Linked DNA regions of Rhodobacter capsulatus SB 1003. The protein of the gene in region 2 interacts with the protein of the main gene of each other region in a pairwise test. Links are inferred from orthologs where the notes say so. Each region holds a gene or a part of one and is shown on either strand. Other genes may lie near its edges.

Region 1 (4,009 bases), 630 kb from region 2 along the record:
TAGATTTCCTCGGCGGTGAAGTTTTCCAGCGGCGGCTCCTTTTGCGTCGGACCGCAGGCCGCCAAAGCCGCAAGCAGCGCAAGACTGCCGACCCGTAGCGCCGCCGTTTTGCCCGTTGCCATCGCTGCCTCTTCCGTTCGTCACCGGAACTGCGTCCGGTCTGCCGCCTCTGACCCCCGGGGGAGCCGCTGTTTCGCCCGTCCTAGCACAGAAAAAACGGCGGCGCAAAACGCCTTTCGCGCGCCAGCGAAGGACTGACGCGGCCGTGAAGGCTCAGCGCGCCGCCATCGACCCGCGCAGCACGCCCGCGCCCGGCAGGCGATGCGCCTGTTCGGGCGAGCAGGTTTCCCAGATCCAGGCGTCGGGATCGGCGAAAAGCGCGCGCAAAAGCTTGTTCGTCAGCGCATGGCCCGCCCGGTTGCCGACGTATCGCGCCATCAGCGGCGCCCCGGCCAGGGCCAGATCGCCCATCGCATCCAGCATCTTGTGGCGCACGGCTTCATCGGCATGGCGCAGCCCGCCGGGCGAGAGCACCTCGGCGCCATCGACGACGACGGCGTTTTCATAGGTGCCCCCCAGCGCAAGCCCGTTGGCGCGCATGAAATCGACATCGGCCTGACGGCAGAAGGTGCGGCTGTCCATCAGCTCGCGCACGAAGGCGCCATTGGCCATCTTCAGGCTTTTCGCCTGTTTGCCGATCGCCGCATCGGCGAAGTCGATGGCGAAATCGATTTCCAGCGTCGGCGCCGGTTCCAGCCGCGCGACGGCCTCGCCCTCGCGGACTTCGACCGGATGCAGCACCCGGATCGCGCGCAGATCGGCGTCAAGACGCCGCAGGCCAACGCGGCGGATCGCCTTCACGAAAGGCGCCGAGGAGCCGTCGAGAATCGGCACTTCCGGCCCGTCGATCTCGATCAGCGCGTTGCCGATGCCCAGACCGGCCAGCGCCGCCATGATGTGTTCGATCGTCGAGACGGACACGCCGTCGGCATTCACGATCAGCGTGCAGAGTTTCGAGGGCGTGACATGATCCCAAAGCGCCGGGATGCGCGGATCGACGCCCGTCACATCGGTGCGCCGGAAGACGATGCCGTGACCGGCGGGGGCGGGATGCGCGATCATCCGCACCGGCTTGCCCGAATGCAGGCCGATCCCGACGAAGGTGACAGATGCGCCAAGCGTGGTTTGCACGGTCGTGCTTGCCTTTCTTTTCCCCACACCGATCGTGGCGGGGAGTTCCGAGGATCAGTTAAGAACCGTTGACCAAACACACAATTCACCTTTTGCAACAAACTGAAACAGAAGGCCAAGGCATGGGCAAAACCCTGCCGACTTCGCGTTAGAGCATTGAATTGCAAAAGAAAAGGGCCGGTTTTCACCGGCCCTTCCGCGACATGTTGTGATGCGTCAATTCGCCTGACGACGCAGGAAAGCCGGGATTTCGATGCGATCCTGGTCCGGGTCCTGTTCGTCGTCATAGGGCTGATGCTGCGGCGCGGCGGGCATCTGACGCTGAGTCGGGGCCAGCGCGGCGGCCTCGGCATGGCCGGTCATCCGGTTGATCAGCGAATTGATGCCGAAGCGCGGTTTTTCCGCGGCTTGCGGCGCCGGGGCGCGGGCAACGCTGCCCGCCGGCTGCGCCATCGGGCGGTGATAGCCCGCGGCGGGGGCCGGATTGCCCTGCGGCACCTTGCTCACCGCGGCCTGCAGCCGGGCCAGCGCCTCGGGCGAGGGTTGGCCGGGCGCGCGCGGACGCGGCGCGACGAAGCTGGCTTCGTCGTCCTGCAGCATCATCTCGCGCGCGGCGGCGGCGCGGGGCTGATAGGCGGGCGGCGGCAGTTCGTCGCTGAACTGTTGCGGCTGCGGTTGCGGTTGCGGCGCATGCACCGGCTGCGGCGCGGGCGCGGCGGCGACCGGGGCCTCGAACAGGTTGCGGTCATAGACCGGCTGCGCGGCGGGTTGCTGCGGCGCCGGTTGCGGCTGTTGCGCCACCGGCTGCGGCGCGGGCTGCTGCACGACGGGCTGCGGCGCCGGTTGCGCCATCGTCACCGGCTGCGCCGAGGTCACGCTCAGCGCCGGACGCGCGGGTTCGACCGGGGCCGGGGCGGGGGCCGCGGCTTTCAGCGGTTCGGCCATCGAGCGGCGCGGCACCGGGATTTCCTGCGCCGGGGCGGCGTCGATGCCGGTCGCCACGACCGAGACCCGCATCATGCCTTCCATCGACGGATCCAGCGTCGAGCCGACGATGATGTTCGCATCCGGGTCCACTTCCTCGCGGATGCGGTTGGCGGCCTCGTCCAGTTCGAACAGCGTCAGATCATAGCCGCCGGTGATGTTGATCAGGACGCCCTTGGCGCCGCGCAGGCTGATTTCATCGAGCAGCGGGTTCGAGATCGCCTTTTCGGCGGCCTGAACGGCGCGGTCATCGCCCGCGGATTCGCCCGTGCCCATCATCGCCTTGCCCATCTCGTCCATCACCGCGCGGACATCGGCGAAGTCGAGGTTGATCAGCCCCGGACGGACCATCAGATCGGTCACGCCCTTGACGCCCTGGTAAAGCACGTCATCGGCCAGCGCGAAGGCTTCGGTGAAGGTGGTCTTTTCGTTCGCCAGACGGAACAGGTTCTGGTTCGGAATGATGATCAGCGTGTCGACGACCTTTTGCAGGGCTTCGATCCCCGCCTCGGCCTGACGCATGCGTTTCGGCCCTTCGAACTGGAAGGGTTTCGTCACCACGCCGACGGTCAGCACGCCCAGCTCGCGGGCGGCCTGCGCGATGATCGGGGCCGCGCCGGTGCCGGTGCCGCCGCCCATCCCCGCGGTGATGAAGCACATGTGCGCGCCGACCAGATGATCGACGATCGCCTCGATGCTTTCCTCGGCCGCCGCCGCGCCGACCGAGGGACGGGCCCCGGCCCCGAGACCCTCGGTCACCTTCACGCCCATCTGGATCCGATCGCGCGAGCGCGACTGCTGCAGCGCCTGCGCATCGGTATTGGCCACGACGAATTCGACGCCTTCCAGCGCCTTGTCGATCATGTTGTTGACCGCGTTGCCACCCGCACCACCGACGCCGAAGACGGTGATCCGCGGCTTGAGGTCTTCGTGCTCTGACATGCTCAGATTCAAGGTCATAGGAGTCCGCCTGTGTTCCCGCGGCCTTCGACGGCCGACTGTCCCCGATATTACTGTCAATAGTATCCAGCTTTCAGGGTTCCGTCACCCAAAAAACACAACAAATCCACAAAATATGGATGATTAACGGAAGCGTTAGGCGGCATTTCGCGCATGACGCAGCATCTGGGGAAGCGAATCGGCTTTCACCCTGTGGATAGGTCTACCAGTTATCGCGGAACCAGCGGATCGCGCGCTTGAACGAGCGCCCTCCCATACGTTCGAGCGGGATCTCGAAATCCCACCATTCGTCTTGCGGACAGGCCGCGAACAGCGCCAGACCGACCATCGCGGCAAAGCCCGGGCCGCGCATCGCCTCGGGCATGCCCTGCACCCGCATCGGTCGGCCCAGCCGCACGTTCTGGCCCAGGATCTTTGCCGCCAGCATGTCCAGCCCGGGGATCTGGCTCGCCCCGCCCGTCAGTACGATCTGCTGGCTTGGCAGCAGGTCGAACCCGGCCACGTCCAGGCTGGCGCGGACCTCTTCCAGGATTTCCTCGACGCGCGGGCGCATGATGCCGATCAGCTCGGTGCGGCTGATCTGGCGACGGTCCTTTTCCCAGTCGCCCGAATTGGCCGACAGCTCGATCATCTCGCGGTCATCCATGCCGGTCGCATGCACGCCGCCGTGAAAGGTCTTGATCCGCTCGGCCAGCGCCATCGGCACCTGCAGCCCGGCCGAGATGTCGCGGGTCACGGTATCGCCGCCCATCCGCACGGTATCGGCGAAAATCATGTGCTTTTTCAGGAAGATCGAAACGCCCGTGGCACCGCCGCCCATGTCGATGCAGGCCGCGCCCAGTTCCTGTTCATCCTCGACCAGCGCCGAAAGCCC
Region 2 (4,023 bases):
GTGCCCTCATCGACATAGGCGCCGAGGTTGACGAAGGAGGGCAGCAGCACCGCGCCCTTGGCGATATAGGCGGAGCGGCGCACGATGCAGTGCGGCACGGCGCGGAACCCGGCGGCCTTCCACTGCGCCTCGCCCCAATGGGCAAACTTGCTGTCGACCTTGTCCCACCAGGTGCCGTTCTGCGGCCCGCCCGAATGCACTTCCATGTCCTTGAGACGGAAGCCCAGCAGCACGGCCTTTTTCGCCCATTGGTTCACATGCCAATTGCCGTCGGCCTGTTTTTCGGCCACCCGCAGCACGCCCTTGTCCAGCGCCTCGAGCGTGGCCTCGATCGCATCCCGCGCTTCGCCCTTGGTGTGGGGCGTGAGGGTGTCGCGAACCTCCCAGGCGGCTTCGATGGCAGCTTCGAGCATGGCGTTCGACATCGGAACGGTCCTCTTTCAAGTGGCATTCATGGGTTTTCCCCCTATAGTTGGGGAAAGCCCCTCGCGCAATGAGCAGGATATGAAAGACGAAAGCCGTTCCCACCCGTTCCGTGACAGCATCATGGATGCAAAAACGGCGCAGGACATCCCCGCCACCGCACAGACGCGGGCGCCCGCCTACAAGCTCGCTTTCACCGATGGCGGCTTCATGATGCGCGAGGAATTGCGCCCGGTGCGGCTGCAGCTGGAACTGCTCAAGCCGCAGCTGATCATGGATGAACGCGGCGTGGAAAGCACGGTGGTGCTGTTCGGCGGCGCCCGCATCCCGGAACCGGCGCGCAAGGACACGGCGAAAACCCCGGTTCTGGCCGAACTCAGCCGCTATTACGACGAGGCGCGGACCTTCGCGCGGATGATGACGGAACGCTCGATGGCGGCTTACGGGCGGGAATGGGTGATCTGCACCGGCGGCGGCCCGGGCGTGATGGAGGCGGGCAACCGCGGCGCCCACGAGGCCGGGGGACAGTCGATCGGGCTCAACATCGTCTTGCCGCATGAACAGGCGCCGAATGCCTATGTGACGCCGGATCTGTGCTTCAACTTCCACTATTTCGCCATCCGCAAGATGCATTTCCTGATGCGGGCGAAAGCGGTCTGCGTCTTTCCGGGCGGCTTCGGCACGCTCGATGAGATGTTCGAGACTCTGACGCTGATCCAGACCCGGCGGATGAAACGCATCCCGCTGATCCTGTTTGGCGCGGAATTCTGGCGCCGCGTCGTCGATTGGGACTATCTGGCCGAGGCGGGCACGATCGCCGCCGAGGACATCAGGCTGATCAGCTTCGTCGAAACCGCCGAGGAAGCGGTGGAGGTGATCGAGACCTGGGCCAACGGGCACGACCGGGACTGAGGACGCAAGGGCGTATTTGGACCAAGAAAAAGCTGGCTGGTTTTTTCTTGGCGCAAATACGCCCTTTGCGACGGCGGGGATCTAAAGACCCGTTTCGGCGTCGATCTCGGCCTTGGATTTCCGCGCCCGTTCGGTGGCGGATTTCAGCTGCCCGCAGGCGGCCATGATATCCTCGCCCCGCGGCGTGCGGATCGGCGCGGCATACCCGGCCTTGTAGACGATATCGGCAAAGGCCTCGATCCGCTCCCAGTCGCTGCGCTTATAGGGCGAGCCGGGCCATTCGTTGAAGGGGATCAGGTTGATCTTCGCCGGGATGCCCTGAATGAGCCGCACCAGACGGCGCGCGTCGTCGTCGCTGTCGTTCACGCCCTTGAGCATGACATATTCAAAGGTGATCCGCTCGGAATTCGACAGCCGCGGATAGTCGCGCAGGGCATCAAGCAGCGTCTTGATGTTCCATTTCTTGTTCACCGGCACCAGCTTGTCGCGCACCGCATCGGTGGTGGCGTGGAAGGAAATCGCCAGCAGGCAGCCGATCTCCTCGGCCGTGCGGGCGATTTCGGGCACGACGCCCGAGGTGGAGAGCGTGATCCGGCGACGGCTCAGCGTCAGCCCCTCGTTGTCCATGACGACCTGCATCGCGTCGCGGACGTTTTCGAAATTGTAAAGCGGCTCGCCCATGCCCATCAGCACGACGTTCGAGATCAGCCGGGTTTCATCCTTCGGCTCGCCCGGCACCGGCCATTCGCCCAGATCGTCGCGCGCCACCATCACCTGGCCGACGATTTCCCCCGCGGTCAGGTTGCGCACCAGTTTCTGCGTCCCGGTATGGCAGAAGGAACAGGTCAGCGTGCAGCCGACCTGAGAGGAAATGCAGAGCGTGCCGCGGTTTTCCTCGGGGATGTAGACGGCCTCGACCTCATGCCCGCCGGCGATGCGCAAAAGATACTTCCGGGTGCCATCCATCGAGACCTGACAGGTCACCACCTCGGGCAGCGCGATTTCGAAATGACGATCGAGCAGCGCGCGGTAGTCTTTTGCCAGATTGGTCATCGCGCCGAAATCGCGCACGCCCCAGTGATAGATCCATTGCCAGACCTGACCGACCCGCATCTTCGCCTGTTTCTCGGGCGTGCCCGCGGCGATCAGCGCATCGCGCAGCTGGTCGCGGGTCAGGCCGACCAGATTGACCTTGCCGCCCTCGGGCAGCTTGCGCGGCAGGGTCAGCACGTCTTGGGTGATCGGGGAAGTCGGCTCGGTCATGGCAGGTCCAGCGTTGGGCAAGCCGTGCATATAGGGGATTCGTTGCGCAAAAGGTAGCCCGAAACGCAAAGACCCCGGACAATGCCGGGGCCGTCGCCTGTGTCGGATCGCTTATTTGCAGCGCTTGGCCGCTTCTTCCATCGCCGCGGTGAAGCCCATCAGCGAGAAGGTGTCCTCGGTCTTGGTGCCACGCCCCGACCGGCCGGAGATCGTCACCTCGGCCCCCGATTTCAGCGCCGCGATCAGCTTGGCGTCTTCCTCGGGCGAGCCCGCCCAGGCGCCTTCGCCATTGGTGAACAGGGTGAAGCTGGCGCCGGTGTTCACCTTCAGATCGGCGGTGGAGCCATCGGCAAAGGGATAGCCCGCCATGAACATCACCTCTCCGGCCTTGCCGGGACGGAAGGTGACGAAGAGCAGGATTTCCGAGCGCCGCGCCTGCACCGGCTTGCCGTCCTTGCTGGCAGCCGATTTTTTCGGCGGCGACACGCCCCAGCATTCTTTCGGGCTGTCTTCGACGAAGACGCTCCAGTCGGTCTTCGCGGCGACGCGGTTCGAGCTTTCCTGCGCCTGGGCGACAGGGGAAAGTGCCAGCGACGCGGCGAGAACCGCTGCGACGCTCGTGATGATCGTCTTCATGGAACAGCCTCCAGCTGTCTGTGCCTCTGGTCCGCCCGTAGGCTATCGGCCCTTCTTGACTGTGGCAGACCTGATTTCAACTCGATATTCCAGTGATAACGCAAAAGTGGCGTTTGGGGAAAGCCCCCCCGGCGGCTTTTCGCGCATGAAAGGATGGATTGGATGGCAGCGGCGGCATTGATCGAGATCTGGCGCGGGGATTTGCCGGAAAGCCTGCACAGCGGCCATGCGGTCGTTTACGGGCCACAGGGCGTGGAAAGGGTGTGGGGGGATGCGGGGGCGGTGGTCTTTCCGCGCTCGTCTTGCAAGATGGTGCAGGCGCTGCCGCTGCTCGAAAGCGGGGCGGCAAAGGCCGCCGGGCTGGGGCTTCGGGAACTGGCGCTGTCTTGCGCCAGCCATTCCGGGGCGGCGCTGCATGTGGGGGCGGTGAGCGCCTGGCTGACGGGTCTGGGCCTCGGCGAGGCCGATCTGCGCTGCGGCACGCATCTGCCCTTTGACAAGGCAGAGGCGACGCGGCTGAGCGGTTCGGGGGAAAGCCCCTGTCAGCTGCACAACAATTGCTCGGGCAAGCATGCCGGGTTCCTGACGCTGAACCGGCATCTGAAGGGTGGGCCCGACTATGTCGAGATCGACCATCCGGTGCAGCTTGCCGCCCGCGCGGCCTTTGAGGAGGTGACGGGCGAGACGGCGGCGGGCTGGGGGATCGACGGCTGTTCGGCGCCGAATTTCGCCTGCACGCTGGAGGGGCTGGCACGGGCGATGCACTTCTTTGCCGCCGCCCGGCCCGAG

Evidence for each region. The genes of interacting proteins can lie anywhere in the genome.
Region 1: the proteins of rlmN (region 2) and ftsZ interact in binary tests that used the Escherichia coli proteins (3 or more experiments, as listed by UniProt). The link is inferred for Rhodobacter capsulatus SB 1003 from one-to-one orthologs.

The regions. Positions count from the first base shown.
Region 1 is NC_014034.1:908,607-912,615, reverse strand. The notes cover bases 772-3,746. They hold ftsZ (cell division protein FtsZ), read right to left. Parts: upstream 3,136-3,746; coding sequence 1,408-3,135; downstream 772-1,407. Other genes in these bases: ftsA (cell division protein FtsA), read right to left, coding at 3,338-3,746; lpxC (UDP-3-O-acyl-N-acetylglucosamine deacetylase), read right to left, coding at 772-1,191. Outside these bases: RCAP_RS04150 (outer membrane protein assembly factor BamD), read right to left, coding at 1-122; more of lpxC, read right to left, coding at 274-771; more of ftsA, read right to left, coding at 3,747-4,009. UniProt on the Escherichia coli protein: Essential cell division protein that forms a contractile ring structure (Z ring) at the future cell division site. The regulation of the ring assembly controls the timing and the location of cell division.
Region 2 is NC_014034.1:276,080-280,102, reverse strand. What follows is about bases 508-3,496. They hold rlmN (23S rRNA (adenine(2503)-C(2))-methyltransferase RlmN), read right to left. Parts: upstream 2,599-3,496; coding sequence 1,417-2,598; downstream 508-1,416. Other genes in these bases: RCAP_RS01235 (asparaginase), read left to right, coding at 3,397-3,496; RCAP_RS01240 (invasion associated locus B family protein), read right to left, coding at 2,710-3,234; RCAP_RS01250 (LOG family protein), read left to right, coding at 508-1,335. In the rest of the region: dapD (2,3,4,5-tetrahydropyridine-2,6-dicarboxylate N-succinyltransferase), read right to left, coding at 1-425; more of RCAP_RS01250, read left to right, coding at 505-507; more of RCAP_RS01235, read left to right, coding at 3,497-4,023.